4 regions of the Kribbella sp. NPDC048837 genome follow, and region 4 is predicted to be linked to each of the others. Evidence: riboswitches for the same ligand, from Rfam matches in the RefSeq annotation. Region 4 holds a riboswitch; each other region holds the start of a gene.
What was found. A riboswitch is a leader RNA that binds a small molecule or an ion and turns the genes downstream of it on or off. The one in region 4 is predicted to bind ZMP and ZTP.
Positions count from the first base shown of each region.

Region 1: another riboswitch for ZMP and ZTP. It lies ahead of ACZ6O0_RS01265 (metallophosphoesterase); the one in region 4 lies ahead of ACZ6O0_RS16720 (glycine hydroxymethyltransferase).
Region 2: another riboswitch for ZMP and ZTP. It lies ahead of ACZ6O0_RS27670 (5-aminoimidazole-4-carboxamide ribonucleotide transformylase); the one in region 4 lies ahead of ACZ6O0_RS16720 (glycine hydroxymethyltransferase).
Region 3: another riboswitch for ZMP and ZTP. It lies ahead of ACZ6O0_RS02285 (bifunctional 5,10-methylenetetrahydrofolate dehydrogenase/5,10-methenyltetrahydrofolate cyclohydrolase); the one in region 4 lies ahead of ACZ6O0_RS16720 (glycine hydroxymethyltransferase).

Region 1 covers NZ_JBVJHF010000001.1:248,058-253,805, forward strand. Annotated here, with positions in the region: gene ACZ6O0_RS01240 (helix-turn-helix transcriptional regulator) at 1-411, opposite strand, end outside; gene ACZ6O0_RS01245 (DinB family protein) at 467-1,024, opposite strand; gene ACZ6O0_RS01250 (helix-turn-helix transcriptional regulator) at 1,080-2,030, shown strand; gene ACZ6O0_RS01255 (DUF1905 domain-containing protein) at 2,023-2,325, shown strand; gene ACZ6O0_RS01260 (cysteine hydrolase family protein) at 2,384-2,938, shown strand; ZMP/ZTP riboswitch at 2,940-3,016, shown strand; gene ACZ6O0_RS01265 (metallophosphoesterase) at 3,042-3,908, shown strand; gene ACZ6O0_RS01270 (LysR family transcriptional regulator) at 3,915-4,784, opposite strand; gene ACZ6O0_RS01275 (cysteine dioxygenase family protein) at 4,859-5,368, shown strand; gene ACZ6O0_RS01280 (aldo/keto reductase) at 5,405-5,748, opposite strand, start outside.
Region 2 covers NZ_JBVJHF010000006.1:222,286-228,033, forward strand. Annotated here, with positions in the region: gene ACZ6O0_RS27655 (acetolactate synthase large subunit) at 1-620, opposite strand, end outside; gene ilvD (dihydroxy-acid dehydratase) at 901-2,568, opposite strand; gene ACZ6O0_RS27665 (nuclear transport factor 2 family protein) at 2,605-2,976, shown strand; ZMP/ZTP riboswitch at 2,982-3,064, shown strand; gene ACZ6O0_RS27670 (5-aminoimidazole-4-carboxamide ribonucleotide transformylase) at 3,081-3,983, shown strand; gene ACZ6O0_RS27675 (MMPL family transporter) at 3,980-5,748, opposite strand, start outside.
Region 3 covers NZ_JBVJHF010000001.1:464,363-470,110, reverse strand. Annotated here, with positions in the region: gene ACZ6O0_RS02290 (beta-N-acetylhexosaminidase family protein) at 1-1,653, shown strand, start outside; ZMP/ZTP riboswitch at 1,654-1,742, shown strand; gene ACZ6O0_RS02285 (bifunctional 5,10-methylenetetrahydrofolate dehydrogenase/5,10-methenyltetrahydrofolate cyclohydrolase) at 1,771-2,613, shown strand; gene ACZ6O0_RS02280 (phytanoyl-CoA dioxygenase family protein) at 2,615-3,508, opposite strand; gene aroH (chorismate mutase) at 3,621-3,989, shown strand; gene ACZ6O0_RS02270 (prephenate dehydrogenase) at 3,986-5,050, shown strand; gene cmk ((d)CMP kinase) at 5,106-5,748, shown strand, end outside.
Region 4 covers NZ_JBVJHF010000003.1:229,740-235,487, reverse strand. Annotated here, with positions in the region: gene ACZ6O0_RS16740 (glycoside hydrolase family 9 protein) at 1-479, shown strand, start outside; gene ACZ6O0_RS16735 (GbsR/MarR family transcriptional regulator) at 602-1,081, opposite strand; gene ACZ6O0_RS16730 (MFS transporter) at 1,145-1,681, shown strand; gene ACZ6O0_RS16725 (MFS transporter) at 1,666-2,697, shown strand; gene ACZ6O0_RS16720 (glycine hydroxymethyltransferase) at 2,690-4,138, opposite strand; ZMP/ZTP riboswitch at 4,167-4,248, opposite strand; gene ACZ6O0_RS16715 (acyl-CoA dehydrogenase family protein) at 4,246-5,748, opposite strand, start outside.

The DNA.
Region 1 (5,748 bases), on a different contig from region 4:
GAGTTCGGGGCGTTCCTTCACGTGCTCGCCCCAGCGGGCCGGGTCGATCACGACCGCCTCGGCGGCGGCTTGCGCGTGTTCACGGAAGGTGCTGGGCAGCGCGCGGACGAGCTTGCGGAGCGCGGCCTTCGCGTCCGGAGCGATGGACGCCGCCGGGCCGACCAGGAGGAACAGCGCCTGGGCCTCGGTGGCGCTCAGACCGCTGAGATCGGTCCGCGCGCCACCGATGAGCTGCCAACCGCCGTTGCGCCCGGGCTGTGGATAGACCGGGATGCCGGCGGTCGACAACGCCTCGAGATCGCGGCGCGCGGTGGCGACGGAGATCTCCAGCTCCTCGGCGACCTCGGCGGCAGTCACCCGGCCCCGGGCCTGCATGAGCAGCAGCACCGCCACCAATCGATCCGCTCGCACCCGTTGATCGTCGCAGACAAACCGCTCATCCGGTGCGCACTTTTGCCGCTGGTGCTTACGGTGCGGCGACCTCCTGGGGTGCGTCTTCGCCGACCAGGCCGTCGATCGACTCGCGGATCAGGTCGGCGTGGCCGGTGTGCCGCGCGTACTCCTCGATCATGTCGGCGAGGAGCCGGCGCAGGTTGGGTGAGCGGCCGTCCGGCCAGACCAGGCTGCCGGTCGTGTCGAGACCGCCGTTCGCGATGGCCTCCGCCACCGAGGCGCGCGAGCGGGCGACCATGTCGCGCCAGAGCTCCACCAGTTCTTGGGGGGAGTCGTCGGCGGCGGTGCGCCACTCCCAGTCGGGGTCGGAATCCCAGTCGATCTTGTTCCACGGCGCGCCCGGGTCCCGGCCGTGCAACCGGTGCGAGAACATGTCGGCCTCGACGAGGGCCAGGTGCTTCACGAGACCGCCCAGCGTCATCGTCGAGGGGCCGAGCCGGGTGTTCATCCCGGCCGCGTCCAGCCCGCCGGTCTTCCACGCGAACGTCCGGCGATTACGCTCCAGCACACCCAGCAGCGTCTCGACCTCGTCGCCCGCCGCCGGCAGCTCCATCACAGTGTTGTAGTCCATGGCCGGGACGCTACGCTCGGTTCCGGACAGTTCACTTCCGGAATGGTGAGGACCTGTGGCGTACGACGTGAGTCCGACGGCGCGGACGTTGATGGTGCTGGAACTGATCCAGAACAGCCCGGGCATCACGGCCGAGCACCTGGGGGAGAAGCTCGGGGTCTCCGAACGGGCGGCCCGGCGCTATGTCGCGATCCTGCGCGAGGCCGACATCCCGATCGAGTCGGTCCGCGGTCCGTACGGCGGCTACCGGGTCGGTCGCGGACTGCGGCTGGCCCCACTGATGTTCACCACCACCGAAGCGCTCGGCCTGGTGATGGCGGTGCTGGAAGGACCGCGCGGCGCGGCCGACCCGGTCGAGAACGCGCTCGGCAAGATCATCCGGGTCCTGCCCGAACACATCGCCCGCTCGACCGACGCCATCCGCCGGGTCAGCGCGCGCGGTCCCGATCCCGGCGTCCGCACGCCGGACCCGGAGATCACCGCGGCCCTGGTCTCCCAGAGCACCGCCGGCCGGCGCGTCATCCTTCAGTACCGTCGGCACCACGGCGAGGAATGGCCGATGGACGTCGACCCGTGGGCGGTCGTCGTCCGCCGGGGCCGTTGGTATCTGCTGTGCTGGTCGCACACGAAGAATTCCCGCCGCGTTCTGCGCGTCGACAGGATCGCCAAAGTCGAGCCGCAGGGCGAGGAATTCACCGCACCCGCCGACCTGGACCCACTGGCCGCCGTCGAGGAACATCTGGCGATGGGCTGGAAATACCCCATCGAGGTCATCGTCGACGCCCCGCGCGACGACGTGGCCCACTGGATCTCCCGCAGCATGGGCCGCCTGGAAGCCATCGACGACACCCACACCCGCCTCCTGGCCAGCACCGACGAGCCCTACTGGTACGCCGGCCAGCTCACCTCCCTCCCCGCCCCTTACCACATCCTCCGATCCGCGGAACTCAAAACCGCGGCCCGCAACATCGCCAACCGCTTGCTGGAGGCAAGTAACAGTGAATGAGATCGAGTTCGCCGCCGAGATCTGGTACTGGCGCGGGCCGGCGCCGTGGTATTTCATCACGGTGCCGGAGGAGGACTGTGCGTACCTCGAGGCGGAATCCAATGTCGTGACGTACGGGTGGGGGATGATCCTGGTGCAGGCGCAGATCGGGGACAGCGTGTGGGACAGGTCGATGTTCCCGAAGGACGGGCGGTACATCCTGCCGGTGAAGGTGGCGGTGCGGCGGGCCGAGGAGCTCGACGACGGCGACGTACCGACCGTGCGGTTGCGGCTGCGGAGCTGGAAGGTCTCCTGAAACTGTCGGCGAGTGGGACTAGCGTTCGTCACAGACCCGGGAAGAGGGAGGGAACGGCATGTCCACGCTGTCAGATCGGCCGAACACGGCACTTGTGGTGATCGACGTCCAGAACGGTGTCGTCAGCGAAGCCCACGAGCGCGACCAGGTGGTGTCCAACATCAGCACCCTGGTCGGCAAGGCCCGCGCCGGCGGTGTGCCGGTGGTCTGGGTCCAGCACTCCAGCGAGCACCTCGTGAAGGACAGCGACGAGTGGCAGCTGGTCCCCGAGCTCAAGCGCGACGAGGCGGAGCCGCTCGTGCACAAGACCTTCGCCGACTCCTTCGAGGACACCGACCTCGAGGACGTCCTCGCCGAGGCCGGGATCGGCCACCTCTTCGTCAGCGGCGCCCAGACCGACGAGTGCATCCGCTCCACCATCCACGGCGCCATGGTCCGGGGGTACGACGTCACCCTGGTCGGCGACGCCCACACCACCGAAGACCTCTCGGAGTACGGCGCGCCGACCCCGGACAAGGTCATCGCCCACACCAACCTCTACTGGGAGAACCACACGGCCCCGGGCCGCACCGCCGCCGTCCAGCCCACTGCCGAGGTCACGTTCTCTGGGTAGGGTGGTTCCACACGACTGGCGAGGGTGGGTCACCACCGGGGAGTGACGCGACGGGCATCGACCGCCTGGGTGCCGACGGCAACGACATCCCGGGAGACTCGTCATGCCACATCGTGTTCTGCACCTGTCCGACACCCACATCAGCCGCACCGGCCCGGACGAGGACGGCGTCGACGGTCTCGGCGCGCTCAAAGGACTGTTGTACGACGTACGCGGGGTGCCGGAGCTGGATCTGATCGTCGTCAGCGGGGACATCGCCGACGACGGGTCCGAAGAGGGATGCACTGCGGTGCGCTCGGCCGTGGGCGAGTTCGCCGCTGAGCGAGGTGTCCCGCACGTCTACTGCACCGGCAACCACGACCGTCGCGACGGCTTCACCGCCGCCCTCGGCTGGGGCCACCTCGGTCCGGACGGCTCACCCATCGGCCGCCAGGCCGACATCGCCGGTGCGATCGCCGCGGTGAGCGACGTCGACGGCCTCCGCGTCATCACGCTCGACAGCCTGGTCCCCGGAGAGACACACGGTGTGCTGGGCGACGACCAGCTGGACTGGCTGGCCGCCGAGCTGGCCACACCCGCGCCGGCCGGGTCGATCGTCGTACTCCACTACCCGCCGATCTCCGTCGACGCGATCCCGTATCTGAAGCCCGTGGTCCTGCAAGAGCCCGAGAAACTGGCACGCGTTCTCGCCGGGACCGACGTACAAGCGGTCCTGTGCGGCCACCTGCACCACCAACTGTCCGGCCGGCTCGCGGACAAGCCCGTCTGGGTGACTCCCGGCGTGATCACCCGCATCGACCTCACGGCCCCCAGTCACCTCGCCCGAGGCGTCCTCGGCGCCGGTGCAACCATCGTCGACCTCGGCGGCCCGTTCGCCCCGCTCTGCCACACCCTCCAAGCCCGCAACCCCGACGCCGGCACCGAGGTCTACGTCTACAACCCCCTCACCGGCGCGATCGAGCACTCCTGAAGTGCTTCAGCGCAGCGTCGCGGTCTCGGCGAGGATGGTGAGCAGGGCGGCGATCGCGGGTGGGTCGGGTGGTTCGCCGTACGTCGCGGCGTAGACGTGGCGGCGGGAGCCGGGGAGCTCGGTGGCGATGATGCCCTCGGCGTGGTGGGCACGGAGGGCGAGCCCGGGCATGGTCGTCACCCCGAGGCCGGCCGCGACGAGCGCCTGCATGACCACCATGTCGTCGGACGTGTAGCCGATCCGCGGCTCGTAGCCCTCGGCGGCGCACAGCGAAACCAGGTGACTGCGGCAACGATCGCATCCGGCGATCCAGGTCGCGTCGCGGAGCCCGGCCAACTCGACCGGCTGATCGGCGGACAGCAGGTAGAGCGGATCGTCGAGCAGATGATGCAGTCGTACGCCGGACGGCTCCGGCTCGGTCTCGTCGTACCGGAAGACGATCGCGACGTCGATCGTGCCGGTGCGGAGCAGTTCGAGCGCCTCCGGCGGATGCGCGTCGAGCAGGTTGATCTCGAGGCCCGGGTGCTTGTCGCCCAGGGCCGCCACCGCCCGCGGCACGAGTGACCCGATCGCCGACGAGAAGCCGGCCAGGCGGATCCGGCCGGCGCTCAACCCGACGTGAGCGGCGAGTTCCGCGTCGACGGCGTCGATCCGGCCGATGATCTCCGCGGCCCGAGCGGCCAGCAGCCGGCCGGCCTCGGTCAGCCGGATGCCACGACCGGCCCGCTGCAGCAGCTGCGCGCCGGTCTCGGCCTCCAGGCGGGAGAGGTGGTGAGTGACGGACGGCTGCGAGTAGTGCAGTTCGCGGGCAGCCGCGGTGACCGAACCGTGCCTGGCGACGGCGTCGATGACGCGCAACCTCGTGACATCGAGCATGTATCAAATCTATCTATGAGTGAGCACGAAACTTGGCATTAGACGTTATGGGTTGACCGGCGCACGCTCAAGACATGACCACGACAACGATCTCCACCAGCGAACTGACCGACCTGATCGCCGGCGTCCGTACCGCCATCGACCAGCACGCCGACTGGAACGGCACCGCAGACCTCGTGGCCGAGCAACTGCGCCGGCATCTGCCGACTCCGGACGTCCTGACCGCCGAGCAGCGCCTCGGATCGGCGGACCGCTACCGCAGTCACACGCTGCACGTCGAGCCCGACGGCTCGTTCTCGATCATCGCGCTGGTTTGGCGCCCCGGGCAGGTGACGCGGATCCACGATCACGTGACCTGGTGCGTGTTCGGGGTGATCCAGGGGGTCGAGCACGAGGACCTGTACGACGCCGACCTGCGACTGATCGGCCAGAGCGACAACCACGTTGGTGACGTGAGCGGATTCGCGCCGCCCGGCGACATCCACCGGGTCAACAACACCTCCGACGGTACGGCGATCTCCATCCACATCTACGGCACCGACGTCACCCGGATCGGCTCGAGCGTCCGCCGGTACTACGACTGACCGCCGGGCGGAGGATCCTCCGCCCGGCGCCGGATGTCAGTCGATGAAGGCATCCAGTACGGCGAGTTGCCCGGGGGAGAGGTCGATCGAACCGGCCATCACGTTCTCCTCCAGATGACGCTGACTCGACGTACCGGGAATCGCCAGGACGTGGTCGCCCCGGGTGAGCGTCCACGCCAACCGGATCTGCGCCGGCGTGGCACCGTGATCGTCCGCGATCTCCTGAAGCGCGTCGTTGATGGACACACCACCGGCCTCCCGCGACTCCGCGGTGAGTGCGAAGAACGGCACGAACGCGATCCCATGCTCGCCGCAGTCGCGCAGGATCTCGTCGTTCACGCGGCCGAAACCGACGCCGTACCTGTTCTGCACCGCGACCA
Region 2 (5,748 bases), on a different contig from region 4:
TTCTCGGCCACGGCGATCAGGCGGGCCGCCTCACGCACCTGCTTGGGGTGCGGGCGGGTCACCGGCCGGTAGCCGGGCAGCGAGAGCTCGGTCGGCCACTGGAAGTCGACCTTGGCCTGCATCGCGTCCTTGGTCACGTCGACCAGCACCGGGCCGGGCCGGCCGGTGGAGGCGATGTGGAACGCCTCGGCGACCGTGGTGGCGATGTCATTCGGGTCGTTGACCAGGAAGTTGTGCTTGGTGATCGGCATCGTGATGCCGCGGATGTCGGCCTCCTGGAAGGCGTCCGTACCGATCGCGGCGCTCGCGACCTGGCCGGTGATCGCGACCAGCGGGACCGAGTCCATGTAGGCGTCGGCGATCGGCGTGACCAGGTTGGTGGCGCCGGGGCCGGAGGTCGCCATGCACACCCCGGTCTTGCCGGACGCGGCGGCGTACCCCTGGGCGGCGTGGCCGGCGCCCTGCTCGTGACGTACCAGGATGTGGCGGATCTGGGTCGAGTCGAGCATCGGGTCGTACGCCGGGAGGATCGCGCCGCCCGGGATGCCGAAGACGGTGTCCACCCCGGCATGTTCCAGTGCGCGGATCAGAGCCTGTGCCCCGGTCAGCTGCTCACTCATGAGTGCCTTCCTTGTCCTGTCACGTGATGGCTTGTGGCGACCGATCCATCCTCGCTTGTGGTTGTCTCCAGGTCGTCTCTGGGTCTCAGGTAGTCGCCCTGGCAACAAAAAACCCCTTCCGCCGGGTTGGCTGAAGGGGCGCGCTCGACTCGGTGGTCGCGTCAGTCGGCGCGCCGCACAAGTACGAGGAGAATCGATCGCATGTAGGCATTATTCGCCTCGGGACCGCGATCGGGTCAAGTTCAGCTCCACGCTGTCTCATTTTGTGAGATGGCCGTCTTTAGATACAGACCGCCCCCTCGGACGCCGAACGGACCAGCCGGGTGTACTTGCCGAGCACGCCCTTGGTGATCGCCGGGGTCTTCGGGGTCCAGCCCTGCTTGCGGCGTTCGAGTTCCGCGGCGGTGATGTGCAGGTCGAGCGTGCGGTTCTTCACGTCGAGGGTGATCCGGTCGCCGTCGCGGACGAACGCGATCGGGCCGCCGTCGACCGCCTCGGGTGCGACGTGTCCCACGCAGAGTCCCGTCGTACCGCCGGAGAAGCGGCCGTCGGTGAGCAGCAGGACGTCCTTGCCGAGGCCGGCGCCCTTGATCGCGCCGGTGACGGCGAGCATCTCGCGCATACCGGGACCGCCCTTGGGGCCTTCGTACCGGATCACGACGACGTCGCCGGGATTCAGCGAGCCGACCGCGTCCATCGCACCGCGTTCGCCGTCGAAGACCCGCGCGGTCCCCTCGAAGACGTCCGAGTCGAAGCCGGCGCTCTTCACCACCGCACCTTCCGGCGCGAGCGAGCCGTGCAGGATCGTGATGCCGCCGGTGCCGTGGATCGGCTTGTCGAGCGCACGGATGATCGTGCCGTCGACATCGGGCGGCGCGATGTCGGCGAGGTTCTCGGCCATCGTCTTCCCGGTGACGGTCAGGCAGTCGCCGTGCAGCAGGCCGGCGTCGAGCAGGGCCCGCATGACCACCGGGATGCCGCCGACGCGGTCGACGTCGGTCATCACGTAGCGGCCGAACGGCTTCAGGTCGCCGAGATGCGGCACCCGGTCGCCGATCCGGTTGAAGTCGGCCAGGGTGAGATCGACCGCGGCCTCGCGGGCGATCGCGAGCAGATGGAGGACGGCGTTCGTCGAGCCGCCGAGCGCCATCACCACGGCGATCGCGTTCTCGAACGCCTCCTTGGTGAGGATCTGGCGGGCCGTGATTCCCTTCTGCAGCAGGCCGACCGCGGCCTCGCCGGACTTGCGGGCGTAGCCGTCGCGGCGCCGGTCGACCGCCGGCGGAGCGGCCGAGCCGGGGAGCGACATACCGAGTGCTTCGGCGGACGCGGCCATCGTGTTGGCGGTGTACATCCCGCCGCAGGCGCCCTCACCGGGGCAGATCGCCCGCTCGACCGCGTCGACCTCGTCCCGGGTGATCAGGCCGCGAACACACGCGCCGACCGCCTCGAACGCGTCGATGATCGTGACGTCCTTGTCGCCGAGGCGGCCCGGCATGATCGAGCCGGCGTACAGGAACACCGACGCCAGATCGAGCCTGGCCGCGGCCATCAGCATGCCGGGCAGCGACTTGTCGCAGCCGGCCAGCAGGACCGAGCCGTCGAGGCGCTCGGCCTCCATCACCGTCTCGACCGAGTCGGCGATGATCTCGCGGCTGACGAGCGAGTAGTGCATGCCGACGTGGCCCATCGAGATGCCGTCGGACACGCTGATCGTGCCGAACTCGAGCGGGTAGCCGCCGGCCGCGTGCACACCTTCCTTGACCGCCTTCGCGAGCCGGTCGAGGGACAGGTTGCACGGGGTGATCTCGTTCCAGCTCGAGGCGACCCCGACCTGCGGCTTGGCCCAGTCGTCGTCCCCCATCCCGACCGCCCGGAGCATCCCCCGGCTGGCGGTGGCTTCCAGCCCATCGGTCACTGTCCGGCTACGAGGCTTCACGTCGACCATGCCGCTCACTCTATTCCCCGGCCTACGCTGTGCCAGGTGAACCAGCTCGAGGCGTACATCGACGGGTGGCGGCGGCACGACATCCCGGCCGTCCTGGAGACGTTGACCGACGACTGCGTGGTGATCGAGTGCTACGGGCCGGTCTATCGCGGCCGGGCACGGGTCGAGGAGTGGATGAACGCGTGGTTCGGGGCCGGTGGGACTGTGGACGGCTGGGAGATCACGTCGTCGGCGACCGCGGCTGAGGTATTGGTGGCCGAGTGGCATTTCGAGTGCACGTGGAAGGGCTCGCCGGGTGCGTTCGACGGCTCGACCGTCGCTCGGATCGATGACGGGCGCATCGGCTATCTCCGCGAGTACGCGACCACCGCACCGCTGTACGACTGGACCGGCACCTGGCGGGACTAAGCTGTGGCGCAGACCGCGACTGGCGAGGGTGGAGTACCACCGGGGAGCGGAATCAACCAGTAAGGCGTCGTCCGCCTGGGCGCCTCCGATCTCGGAGGTGCTTGATGCGTTATGGCATGAATCCCCATCAGACCGCGGGCCTGGCGGTGATCGGGTCGCGCGCTCCGTTCACCGTTGTTGCGGGGGCGCCGTCGTACATCAACGTGCTGGACGCGCTCACCGGGTGGCAGCTCGTGCGGGAGGCTTCGCAGGCGTTCGGTGTGCCGGCGGCCGCGTCGTACAAGCATGTGTCGCCGGCCGGGGTGGCGTTGGGTGAGACCGCTTATGTGCGGGCTCGCGATGCCGATCCGAAGTCGTCGTACGGCGACTTCGTTGCCGTCTCGCACCCGGTCGACGCGGAGCTCGCGGGGGTGCTCAAGCGGGTCGTGTCGGACGGGATCATCGCGCCCGGGTACGACGAGGGCGTGGTCGACACGTTGGCTGCGAAGAAGGGTGGGCGGTACCTGGTGCTCGAGGCCGACCCGGCGTTCGAGCCACCCGTGGAGGAGGTGCGCGAGTTCTACGGACTGCGGCTGACGCAGCGGCGGGACGACGTACCGCTGACGCGTGAGCTGCTGGATCCCGCGGTGCCGGATGCGGCCGCCCGGGACCTGGTGCTGGGGTTGATCGTTGCTCGCTACGCCCAGTCGAACACTGTGGTGATGGTCAAGGACGGCATGACGATCGGCGTGGGCGCTGGGCAGCAGTCGCGGGTGGACTGCACGCGGCTGGCCGGTGAGAAGGCCGCCGCGTGGTGGGCGCGCCGATCAGCCGAACCACTCACGGGTGTGTCGATGGTGTCCGACGGTGCGCTCCCCTTCGTCGACAACATCGAGGAAGCGCACCGGTACGGCGTCACCCACATCGCCGAGCCGGGTGGGTCGATCCGCTCGGACGAGGTCATGGCGGCGTGCGCCGAGCGCGGCATCAGCTTGTCGCAGACCGGCGTACGCCTGTTCCGGCACTAGACGGGGGACGTCTCGCGTGGTTTGGGTTCGGGGGCCGGTGGCGGCTCGCCGCCTTCCAGCTGGATGTCGGGGATGATGCGGTCGAGCCACTTCGGCAGCCACCAGGCGCGGTCGCCGAGCAGCGTCATCACCGCCGGGACGAGGATCATCCGGACGATACTCGCGTCGATCAGGACCGCGACGGCCATGCCGACCGCGAGCATCTTCACCGTCGGATCGTCGTCCAGGACGAAGCTCAGGAAGACCACGATCATGATCGCCGCCGCGGTCGTGATCACCCGGGCGGTCGCGCCGATCCCGATGGCCACGGCGCGATGGCTGTCGTTCGTCGCCAGCCAGGCCTCGTGGACGCGGGACAGCAGGAAGACCTCGTAGTCCATCGACAACCCGAACACGATCGCGAACATCAGCATCGGCACGAACGACGGGATCGGCACCTTCTCGTCGATCCCGACCAGGGAGGATCCCCAGCCCCACTGGAAAACCGCGACGATGACGCCGTACGCGGCCCCGACCGATAGCAGGTTGAGGATCGCGGCCTTCACCCCGATCAGCAGCGAACGGAACGCGACCGTGAGCAGCAGGAACGCCAGCAGCACGACCGCGCCGATCAGCCACAGCATCCGGCCGGCGACCTTCTCGGTGAAGTCGACGTACCCGGCCGTCGTCCCGACGACGTACGTCGGTTCCTGCTGCCCCGCGAGGACGTCGTCGCGGATCCGGTTGACCAGGTCCTCGGTCTCCGCCGCCGACGGCGAGGTGGTCGGGATGACGTTGATGATCGCCGTCGTACCGGCCCCGTTCGTGCTCGGTGGTTGGACGGCGGCCACGCCCTCGGTCTTCTGCAGCGTCGAGGCCAGCCCGGTCAGCAGGTTCTGGTTGTCGGCCGCGCTCTTCCCGGACGGGAGTTGTACGACGACAGTCAGCGGACCGTTGGCCCCCGGGCCGAACCCTTGCGCGACGAGGTCGTACGCCTTCCGGCTCGAATCCGCGGCGGGATCGGTGCCCGCGTCGAGCTGGCCCAGATTCATCGAGAACAGCGGGATGGCGAGGACGAGCAGCACCAGCGTGGCGACGATGCCGTACGGCCACGGCCGGTCGCTGACCCTGCGGCCCCACCGGGCGAAGGCGCTCTGCTCGTGCTTGAGATCGCGCTGCTCGCGCTCCTCCGCGCGGTGCTGCGCGATGGCCTGCTCGTCCGGGAGTCCGGCCTCGAGCTCGCGCTCCTCGGCCAGATGGTGCCGGTCCTTGCGGTTGAGGACGAGGAGCTTCGCCAGGCCGAGCAGGGCCGGGATCAGCGTGAGGGCCGCGAGGACGGTGACCGCGACGACGATCGCCGAGGACAGGCCGAGAGCACCGACGAACGGTACGCCGGAGACGTAGAGGCCGAGGATCGCGATCACGACTGTCCCGCCGGCGACCAGGATCGCAGCACCGGACGTCGATTCCGCGCGGCCGACGGACTCCTCGACACCCATCCCGTCGTCCAGTTGTTCTCGGTGCCGCGAGACCAGGAACAACCCGTAGTCGATCGCGACGCCGAGGCCGAGCAGGGTCGCGACGGTCGGCGCCGAGACCGGGAAGTCCTTCACGGCCGCGAGCAGGCCGAGAACGGCCAACCCGCCGCCCACGCTGAAGACCGCCGCGACCAGCGGCAGTCCGGAGGCCACGATCGAGCGGAACATCAAGAACAGCAACAGCAAAGCGAGCGCGAGACCGATCGCCTCCGAGACGGCGTCGTCGGCCTGTTTGCCGATCTGGCCCG
Region 3 (5,748 bases), on a different contig from region 4:
CGCGAGACGCTCACGAAGGCCGGCGTACGGACCGTCTTCGAGGGACAGGCGGAGGTGACCGTCTGGCTCGGGGGGAGCGCCGACACGCTCGAGCAGCTCGGGGTCGCGCCCGCGGGTCTGCTGCCGGCCGAGGGGTACGTCGTCGCCGTCGGCGCCCAGCAGGTCGTGCTGGACGGGGTCGATGCCCGCGGCACCTTCTACGCCGCGCAGGCCTTCGCACAGCTTGTCCAGGGCAACCAGGTGGACGGCGTCGAGATCCGCGACTGGCCGACGATGCGGTACCGCGGCTCGATCGAGGGCTTCTACGGGACGCCGTGGTCGCACGCCGACCGGCTCGATCACCTGGACTACCTCGGCGCGCACCGGATGAACACCTACGAGTACGCCCCCAAGGACGACCCGTACCACCGCGAGCAGTGGCGCGACCCGTATCCGGCCGACAAGCTGGCCGAGCTAGGCGAGCTGATCGACCGCGCCGCCCGGAACAAGGTCGACTTCACCTTCGCGCTCTCGCCCGGCCTGTCGATCCGCTACACCGACGACGCCGACTTCCAGGCGCTGATCGCCAAGTTCGAGGCGCTGTACGCGCTCGGTGCGCGGGCGTTCAACGTGGCGCTGGACGACATCGAGTACGAGCAGTGGCACAGCCCCGAGGACGAGCAGAAGTTCGGCCCCGGCGGCGGTGGGGCCGGGCTGGCGCAGAGCGAGCTGCTGAACCGGATCCAGCGCGAGTGGGTCGAGACCAAGCCGGACCTCGCGCCCCTGCAGATGGTCCCGACCGAGTACTACAACGTCGACGAGACGCCGTACAAGCAGGCGCTGCGGGAGCAGATGGACAGTGCCGTGGTGGTGCACTGGACCGGTATCGGCGTCGTCCCGGAGACGATCACCAGTGCGCAGGCGGCCGAGGCGAAGGCCGTGTTCGGGCACGACATCCTGATCTGGGACAACTACCCGGTCAACGACTACGCGCACGGGCGGATCCCGCTGGCGGCGTACAGCGGCCGTGAGCCGGGCCTCGCCGACCAGGTCGTCGGCGTGATCTCGAACCCGATGAACCAGGCCGCGGCCAGCAAGCTCGCCCTCTACTCGTTCGCGGAGTTCGGCTGGAACCCCGCGACGTACGACGAGCAGGCGTCCTGGCATGCGGCGATCGCGGAACGCGCCGGGGGAGACGCCGCGACGATCGCGGCGCTGGAGGTCTTCGCCGACCTCACGACGTACGACGGGAAGCTGCACCTGGTGAACGCGCCGGTGCTGTCCGCGAAGACCGCCGCGTTCTGGCGGACCTGGGAGGCCGGGGACCTGGCCGGCGCGATCGCGGACCTCGAGCCGTACTGCGAGGCGATCGAGAACGCTCCGGCCCAGATCCGCGAGGGCGTGATCGACCCGGCCTTCGCCGACGAGGCGGACGCCTGGCTCGACGCGGCCTTCTACTGGGGGCAGGCGCTGCGCCAGGCCCTGCGCGTCCTCGAAGCCGGCGCCGAGGGCAACAGCTCGGATGTCGCCACCGGCCGGGACCAGATCAGCCACCTGGTCACGCAGGCCGAGGAGATTCGCGACATCCGGCTCCCGCACTCCACCACCCACCCGCGGATCGGCGACGGCGTTGCCGACGCTTTCATCAGCAGAGTGACCGACTCGGTATCCTGAGCGGTGGACCGCGACTGGCGTTGAGGTGGACGACCACCGGGGAACGGTCTGCCGGACATCCGGCCGCGCCGCGCGCCTGGGCAGCTGACCTGTAGTCGACGCCCGAAGGAGCGCGCCATGACCGCTGAACTGATGATCGGGACCGACCTCGCCGCCGAGATGGTGGCGCGGGCGGCCGAGCGAGCCCGCGTACTGCGGGAGCGGACCGGCGTGCAGCCGTGTCTGGCGACCGTACTGGTGGGCGACGACCCCGCGTCGGCGACGTACGTCCGGATGAAGCAGAACCGGTCGAAGAAGGCCGGGATCGCGTCGCGGAGCGTCGTCCTGCCCGCGGAGACGACCACCGAGGAACTGGTCGCCGAGATTCACAAGCTCTCGAACGACCCCGAGGTGCACGGAATCCTGCTCCAGCACCCGGTGCCGGCGCAGATCGACGAGCGGGCCGCGTTCGAGGCGATCGACCCGGCCAAGGACGTCGACGGCGTGACGATGCGGTCGTTCGCCGCGATGGCGTTCGGCGATCCCGGGTTCCGGTCCGCGACGCCCGGCGGGATCATCCGGCTGCTGGAGGCGTACGACGTACCGATCGCCGGGGCGCACGCGGTGGTGATCGGCCGCAGCCCGATCCTCGGCAAGCCCGTCGGGATGTTGCTGCTGGCATCGAACGCGACCGTCACCTACACGCACTCGCGGACCACGGACCTGCCGGACATCGTCCGGACCGCGGACATCGTGATCGCCGCGGTCGGGAAGCCGAACTTCGTCCGCGGTGACTGGCTCAAGCCGGGCGCGGTCGTCGTCGACGCCGGCTACAACGAGGGCAACGTCGGCGACGTCCACTTCGAGGAGGCGGTCCAGGTCGCCCGCCTGATCACGCCGGTCCCCGGCGGCGTCGGGCCGATGACGATCGCCCTGCTGCTGGAGCAGGCCGTCGACGCCGCCGAGGCGGCTGCCTCCTAGCTCATCGGTGGCAGCCACCGTCCTTGTCCGGGCGTGAGTGTGGCCGAGCCACGTCGTCGATGCCCTTGTAGGCGTACGGGTCGGTCCCGGCCACCATGACGATGTCGCGGAAGTCGTGGTTGGCGATGTGAACGCCGGGTGGCAGCGAGTGCCAGGGGAGCAGCGACTCCGCGCTCATGTAGTGGTTCGCCAGCGCCCGGCGGAACCCGTGCCGACCGCTGTTCGGCAGCGATCGGTGCAGCAGGTAGCCATTGAAGATCACCGCCGAGCCGGCCGGGACCTCGATGGCGACCGCCTGGTCGTCGGTGTACGGGAAGTCGTACGCCTCCGACGTACAGTCGAAGCGCGGGTCGTCCTGCTCGCGGTCGGGGTAGATGACGCCACGGTGGTGTGATCCGGGGAGCACCCACAGGCAGCCGTTCTCGACCGTCGCGTCGTCGAGTGCGATCCAGACCGCGGTCAGCGAGCGGTCGCGGGTCGGGATGAAGAACTCGTCCTGGTGCCAGGCCTGCCCCGGCTTCCCCTCGGACTTAATGAACAGCATCGACTGCATGGCCTTGACGTTCGGGCCGATGACCGCGGTCAGGGCCCGGACGATCCGCGGCGCGTGCAGCGCCTCGAGCGCGGCGTCCGACACCTTGTGCGGATAGTGGATGCACAGGAACTGCCGCAGTACGTCGTCGCCCGGGCCGATCCGCGGCCCGTCGGCGATCCGGCCGAGCTCCCCGCGGCAGAGTTGCTCGGCGGCGGCGTTCAGGGCGGCGACCTGCTCAGGCGGTACGGCGTGGTCCAGGACCGCGAAGCCGTTCCGCCGGAAGGACCCGACGAACTCGTCGGTGACCTCGGGGAAGCGCTGCACGGTGGCGTCGACGGGTCCGGTCGGGAGGGTCTGCATCAGGTGCTCCATCCGGGGAGGGGGGTTTCCGGATCCGTGGATCCGAGACGGCTGTCCACTCCTTGACTACTCTGCCCTAGGGTTGAGGTAGACGAACCAAGGAGGCGAGCACGTGGCGGTACGGGCGATCCGGGGTGCTACCCAGCTCGAGGTGGACGAGCGCGAGCATCTGCTCACGCGGTCCGCGGAGCTGGTGAAGGCGGTCCTGGAGGCGAACGATCTGGAGAGCGAGGATCTGATCAGCATCCTGTTCACCGTCACGCCGGACCTGCACTCGGAGTTCCCGGCCGTGGCGGGCCGGCAGATCGGGCTCACCGATGTACCGCTGATGTGCATGCAGGAGATCGACGTGCCGCACGCGCTGCCGCGGGTGGTCCGGCTGATGGTGCACACCGAGACCCCGCGGTCCCGCGAGAAGATCCAGCACGTCTACCTGCACGGCGCCGTCGCTCTCCGTCCAGACCTGACAGGCGCCCAGTGAGTGAGCTGCGCGGGCCGGTGCGGATCGTCGGCACCGGACTTATCGGTACGTCGATCGGCCTGGCGCTGGCGCGGTTGGGAGTCGTGGTCGAGCTCGTCGACGCCGACCCGGACAACGCGCTGATGGCCGAGCGGATCGGCGCGGGATCGCGACTGGTCCAGATCGAGCCGCAGCTGGTCGTGGTCGCCGTACCGCCGGATCACGTCGGCGCGGTGATCGCCGAGCAGCTCGAGCAGACCGACGCGGTCGTCACGGACGCCGCCAGCGTGAAGTCCAAGCCGCTCGCCGACGCCCGCCGGCTGACCGGCGACCTCAGCCGGTACGTCGGCAGTCACCCGATGGCAGGCTCCGAGCGGAACGGTCCGCTGGCCGGTCGGGCGGACCTGTTCGACGGCGCGACCTGGGCGATCACCCCGCACGAGACGAGCGCGCCCGAGGCGGTCGAGCTGGTCCGGCGGCTGGCCGAGGCCGCCGGGGCGCGGACGGTCGAGCTGTCGGTCGAGGACCACGACCTCGGCGTCGCCCGGGTGTCGCACCTGCCGCACCTGATGTCGGCGCTCGCCGCCGGCACGCTGGCCGACGCGCCGAGCTCGCACCTGCAGCTGTCCGGCCAGGGCGTCCGGGACGTGACCCGGATCGCGGCCGGCGACCCGAAGCTGTGGACCCAGATCGTGTCCGCGAACTCGACCGCCCTGACCGGCCTGCTGGAGCAGATCCGCGGCGAGCTCGACCGCCTACTCGTTGCCTTGGGCAAGGAAGAGGCCGCCGAGGAGCTCACCTCGATCCTCGGGCTGGGGGTCTCGGGTGCGGTCCGCGTGCCGGGCAAGCACGGGACGCCGCACATCGACCTGGTCACCGTTCTGGTCACGATCCCCGACCGGCCCGGTCAGCTCGCCCGGTTGTTCGCCGACGCGGCCGAGTCCGGGGCGAACGTCGAAGACCTGCGGATCGACCACAGTCCGGGGCGCCCCGTCGGTGAGGTCGAGCTGGCGGTCAAACCGGGATCGGTGGACCAGTTGGTCGACGTACTGACCGAGCGGGGCTGGGTCGTCCACCGGTAGTCCCCGGCAGGCGGTAGATGCCCGGGTTGTCCCCAGGCCCAGGTAATCTTCGGGCATGATCATCGCTGTGGACGGCCCGAGCGGATCCGGCAAGTCGAGCACCGCGCGAGGCGTCGCCAGCCGGCTGGGTCTGCGCTACCTGGACACCGGCGCGACCTACCGGGCGGTGACCTGGTCGGCGCTCGAGCACGGCCTCGACCTGGACGACACCGCGGCCGTCGCGCAGCGGTCCCGGGAGCTGCGGCTGGAGATCAGCACCGACCCCGAGCGGCAGTTCGTGATCGCCGACGGGACCGACGTGACGGCCGCGATCCGGGAGCCCCGGATCAGCGAGGCGGTCTCCAAGATCGCCACCAACCTGGACGTCCGTGCCGACCTGATCCCGCGCCAGCGGGCGATCATCGACGCCGCCCAGCCGAGCGGCGGGATCGTGGTCGAGGGCCGCGACATCGCGACCGTGGTCGCCACCGACTCCGAGCTCAAGGTGCTGCTGACGGCCGACACCGACGCCCGGCTGGCCCGCCGCGGCGCCGAGCTGGCGACCGGGTCGGTCACCGCCGAGCAGTTGCGCGACCAGATCGTCCGCCGCGACGCCGACGACGCGACCGTCTCGGAGTTCCAGGTCGCGTCCGACGGCGCGGTCACCATCGACTCCACCGATCTGTCCCTGGAGGAGGTCGTCGACGTGATCAGCCGAC
Region 4 (5,748 bases):
ACCGGGCGTCGGCGGATCCGTTCCGGGCGGGAGCGCAGTACGACAACTTCGACGCCGTGCCGCATGCGTTCGGGCTGGCCGCGACCGCGCAGCTCTACCGGAAGGTGACCGGCGATCGACGGTACGACGACTTCGGCAACCAGCAACTCGCGTGGAACTTCGGCGCGAACGCGTGGGGTGTGTCGTTCATGGTCGGCGTCGGCCAGAACGCCGAGCGCTGCCCGCACCACCAGATCGCGAACATCCTCGGCCGCGAGCTCACCGGCGCGGTCGTCAACGGCCCGAACTCCGAGGACCTCTTCGAGGAGGGCCTCGGCGATCACCTCGACGGCATGAACCCCTGTCCCGCCGACGGTGTCGACCGGTACGCCGAGTTCACCGGCCACGGATCCCGGTACGTCGACGACGTCCGCTCCTGGCAGGCATCAGAGCCGGCCGACGACTTCGCCGCGATCGCCGTGTACGCACTGACTCGCTAAACCCACCCGGTGCTTCAGCCCGACCGGGAGAACGTCCGCGCTGGTCGCCGACTGACTGCGGTGTCGATTGCGGCGGACGTGCGGTCGCAGTGCGGGCCGCTCTCGAGGTCCGTGGCCGGATCTCATGCGTTGGTGCGGGGATGCTCCGCGCGCCAGTTCTTGATCAGCTGGTCCAGGTCGGTCTTGATGAAGGCGAAGAAGTCGGCGGCCTCGGTGAGCCGTTGGCCGACGGGGGAGTCGGCACCGAAGAGGTCGGCGCCGGCGCGGCTGCTCGACTCCCACTCGCCGAGGGCCTCGTTGCGGCGTTCGAGGATCGCGGCGAAGACGTCCTCGCGGATCCGGTAGTGGTCCTTGCGTGAACCGGGCAACCGCTCGCGCGAGATGAACGAGACCTGCAGCAACTGCCGGACCGCGCCGGACACCGCGGGCTGGCTGATCTTGAGCGACTCGGCCAACTCGGCCGCGGTCATCGTGCCGGTCGGGCTGACCAGCATCCGGCCCATCACCCGGGCCGACATCGTCGGTACGCCGCTGTTCGCCAGCACTCCGGCGAAGCGCTCGACGAACTGGCTGATCTGTTCCGGACTGGGCTCCCGACTCATGGTTGAAGCTTACAGTAATTTGATGTATCGCAACTATCACAAACTTCTGATAACTTGAATTTCATGACCTCGACCTCCCACGCCGAAGGGCCGGCGCTGACCGGCGCCCCCCACTTCGGTGTCCTGCTCGCGCTCTGCCTCGCCGTCCTGGTCCTCGGCCTGGACACGACCGTGCTCAACGTCGCGCTGCCGACGCTGGCCGCCGACCTCGACGCCTCCACCAGCCAGCTGCAGTGGATGGCGAACAGCTACAACCTCGTCCTCGCGGCGCTGCTGCTGCCCGCCGGTCTCCTCGGCGACCGGTACGGCCGGCGCAAGATCATCGCGATCGCGCTGACACTGTTCGGCGCGGCCTCGCTGGCGTGTGCTCTGGCTGACTCGGCCGAGGCGCTGATCGCGGCCCGTGCCTTCCTCGGCATCGGCGCGGCGATGATCGTCCCGGTCGCGCTGTCGCTGATCACCGTGCTGTTCCGCACCGAGGAGGAGCGGAAGAAGGCGATCGGCTTCTTCGTCGTTGCCAACAGCATCGGTATGCCGCTCGGCCCGATCGTCGGCGGCCTGCTGCTCGACCACGCCGGCTGGCAGTGGATCTCATCCTGAACGTGCCGATCTCGCTGATCGCCGCCCTCGCGGTCACCCTGCTGGTCCCGGAGACGCGGAGCTCGCGGCGCCCGGCCATCGATTGGCTCGGGATCCTGCTCTCCAGCGCGGGTCTGGCGTCTTTGGTGTACGGCGTGACCAAGGCCGGCGAGACATCCTGGACCGACGGTGTCACCGTGCTGTTCCTGGGGCTCGCCGTCGTACTGATCGCCGGGTTCCTGTTGTGGCAGCGGCGGACCACCGAGCCGTTGATCGAACTGCGGTTGTTCCGCGAGCGGACCTTCACCGGGGGTGCGGTGCTGCTGACGGTCGCGGTGTTCGCGATCTTCGGGTTGCTGTTCACGATGCCGCAGTACTTCCAGGGCATCAACGGATCGGACGCGCTGCACACCGGGCTGAAGTTGTTGCCGTTCATCGGCGGGATGACCGTCGGCGCGAAGCTGGCCGAGCCCGTGGAGTCGAAGGTGGGGACCCGGCTGGTGGTGATGACCGGGTTCGTGGTGATGGCCGTCGGGTTCGTGCTCGGGGCCTTCACCGACCTCGGCACCGGGTACGGCTACACGGCGATCTGGTTCGTGGTGGTCGGGTTCGGCCTCGGGTGCTCGATGCCACAGGCAATGAACGCGGCGCTCGGTGTGCTCGACCCGGAGCGAGCCGGTACCGGATCCGGTCTCCTGCAGGCGTTCCGGCAGGTCGGCGGCACGATCGGCGTCGCCGTACTCGGCACCGTGCTGAACTCGGTCTACCGCCACAACGTCGACACGACCGGACTACCCGCGCAAGCCGCCGACGCGGTCGAGAGGGGCCTGGGCGGAGGGCTCGCGGTCGCAAGCGAGTCCGGCTCGTCCGGCTTGCTGGCCGATGTCCGCGATGCGTTCATGACCAGCCTGAACACGACCATGTGGGTCTCGGCCGCGATCGCGGCCGCCGGCGCGGTGCTGGCCGCCGTACTGATGCCACAACGGAAGACGCCCGCTCCCACGCGCGTGGGAGCGGGCGCGGTGGAACTCAGCTGAGCTCGAGGCCCGGGTAGAGCGGGTGCTTGTCGAGCATCTCGGCCGAGGCTGCCCGGGTCTTGTCCGCGACGCCGTCGGCGAGCACGTACTTCGCCTTGGACGGTGCACCGGCCGACGTGGTGGTCGGCGTGGTCGACGAGAGGACGTCGACGATCAGCTCGGCGACCCGGTCGAACTCGTCGGCGCCGAAGCCGCGCGTGGTCAGCGCCGGCGTACCGATCCGGACGCCCGAGGTGTACCAGGCACCGTTCGGGTCGCGGGGCACGGCGTTCCGGTTGGTCACGATGCCGGCGTCGAGCAGCGCCGACTCGGCCTGCCGGCCGGTGATGCCGTACGACGAGACGTCGAGCAGGACCAGGTGGTTCTCGGTGCCGTCCGTCACGAGCTTCACGCCACGCTTCATCAGGCCCTCGGCCAGCGTGACCGCGTTGTCCGCGATCGCCTGCGCGTATTCACGGAACGACGGCTGCCGGGCCTCGGCGAGCGCGACCGCCTTGGCCGCCATCGTCTGGCTGAGCGGGCCACCCAGCACCATCGGGCAACCCCGGTCGACGGAGTCGGCGTACTCGGGCTGGCAGAGCACCATGCCGCCGCGCGGGCCGCGGAGCGACTTGTGGGTGGTGGTCGTGGTGACGTGGGCGAACGGGACCGGGTCGAAGTCGCCGGTGAAGACCTTGCCCGCGACCAGACCGGCGAAGTGGGCCATGTCGACCATCAGCGTCGCACCGACCTCGTCGGCGATCTCGCGCATCGTGGCGAAGTTCACCTTGCGCGGGTACGCCGAGTAGCCGGCGATCAGGATCAGTGGCTTGAACTCGCGCGCCTTGCGGGCGACCTCGTCGTAGTCGAGCAGCCCGGTCTCCGGGTCGGTGCCATACGAGTGCTGGTTGAACATCTTGCCGGAGATGTTCGGCCGGAAGCCGTGGGTCAGGTGACCGCCGGCGTCGAGCGACATGCCAAGCATCTTCTGGTCGCCGAGCGCCTTGCGGAGCTTGGTCCAGTCCTCGTCGGTCAGGTCGTTGACGTGCTTCGCGCCCGCTTCGGCCAGGGCCGGCGACTCGATCCGCTGGGCCAGGATCGCCCAGAAGGCGACCAGGTTCGCGTCGATGCCGGAGTGTGGCTGGACGTAGGCGTGCGGAGCGTCGAACAGTGCCGTGGCGTGGTCGGCCGCGGTCTGCTCGACGGTGTCGACGTTCTGGCAGCCGGCGTAGAAGCGGTGCCCGATGGTGCCCTCGGCGTACTTGTCGGACAGCCAGTTGCCCATCGTCAGCAAGGTGGCGGGGGAGGCGTAGTTCTCGCTCGCGATCAGCTTCAGCGACGAGCGCTGGTCGGCCAGTTCGGCCTTGATCGCGCCGGCGATGGTCGGTTCCACCGCGCCGATCACCTCGAGCGCGTTGCGGTACGCGGCCGAAGCGGCGGCGGCATCGAAGGGTTGAGTCATCGTTGTCTCTCCTGCGGTTGCAGTGGGTCGAAGGCACCCAGGCGCACGGTGCCGACGGTTTTCGCTCCCCGGTGGTTCTCCACCTCAGCGCGCCAGTCGCGACGCGCTCACCCTATCGTGCGCTCGATGATCGCCGGGAACAGTGTGGTCCGCGGGAGGGTCCCGAAGACGCCGCCCCAGTCGTTGGCCAATCTCGAGGCGACGAAGGCGTCCGCGACCTCGGGCGTCGAGTGCCGGACCAGCAGTGACGCCTGCAGGCACAGGGCCATCCGCGCCGCCAGCGTGCGGGCGCCGGCCTCGGCTCCCTCGACGTCAGCAAGCGCTTGCAGTACGTCGTTCGCCGCGGCGTCGAGGCGCTGGTCGGCGCCGCGCGCCGCCCCCACCTCCAGCAGCCACGCCTCCAGTGACTCCGGCTTCCGCAGCGCCCGCAGCACGTCGAGCGCATTCACGTTGCCGGACCCTTCCCAGATCGAGTTCAACGGCGACTCCCGGAACAGCAGCGGCAGCCCGGACTCCTCCACGAACCCGTTCCCCCCGAGACACTCCAGGGCCTCGGCCACCATGAACGGAGTCCGCTTACAAACCCAGAACTTGGCGAGGGGCAGTGCGATCCGCCGGAAAGCCGCAGCCTGTTCATCACCGTTCACAGAAGCATCCACAGCAGCAGCAAGACGCATTCCCAGGGCGGTTGCTGCCTCGCTCTCCAGGGCCAGGTCGGCGAGCACGTTCTGCATCGCGGGCTTGTCGGCGAGCAGCCCGCCGAAGGCGGAGCGGTGCTTCGTGTGCCAGACCGCCTCCACCAGCGCGCGTCGCTGGAGGGCGGACGACCCCAGCACGCAGTCGAGGCGGGTGGCGGCGACCATTTCGATGATCGTGCGGACGCCGGCGCCCTCGTCGCCGAGGCGGTAGCCGATGGTGTTGTGGAACTCGACCTCGCTGGACGCGTTCGACCGGTTCCCGAGCTTGTCCTTCAGCCGCTGCAGCGCGAAGGTGTTCCGGTTGCCATCGGCAAGCACTCGCGGCACGACGAAGCAGCTCAGTCCGTCCGGCGCCTGCGCGAGGACCAGGAAGACGTCGACCTGCGGCGCGGAGCAGAACCACTTGTGCCCGTTCAGCTGGTACTCACCGTCGTCCCCGGCCGGCGTCGCGGTGGTCAGGTTCGCCCGGACGTCCGAGCCGCCCTGCTTCTCGGTCATCCCCATCCCGGCAAGGACTCCGGTCTTCTCGGCGGCCGGCAACCGGCGTACGTCGTACGACGTCGACGCGAGCTGCGGGATCCACTCCTTCGCCAGCCGCTCGTCCGCCCGCAGGGCGGGGACCGCGGCGTAGGTCATCGAGATCGGGCAGCCGTGCCCCGGCTCGACCTGGGACCAGATGTAGAACCCGGCGGCCCGGGTCAGGTGCGGCGACGGCGAGTCGCTCGTCCACGGCGCGGCCTGCAGCCCGAACCCGACGGCGCGCTCCATCAGCCAGTGCCAGGACGGGTGGAACTCGACCTCGTCGATCCGGTTCCCGTAGCGGTCGTGCGTGCGCAGCACCGGTGGGTGCTGGTTGGCCGGCAGAGCCTGGGCGAGGGCCTCTTCGGAGCCCGCGACCGCGCCGATCCGGTG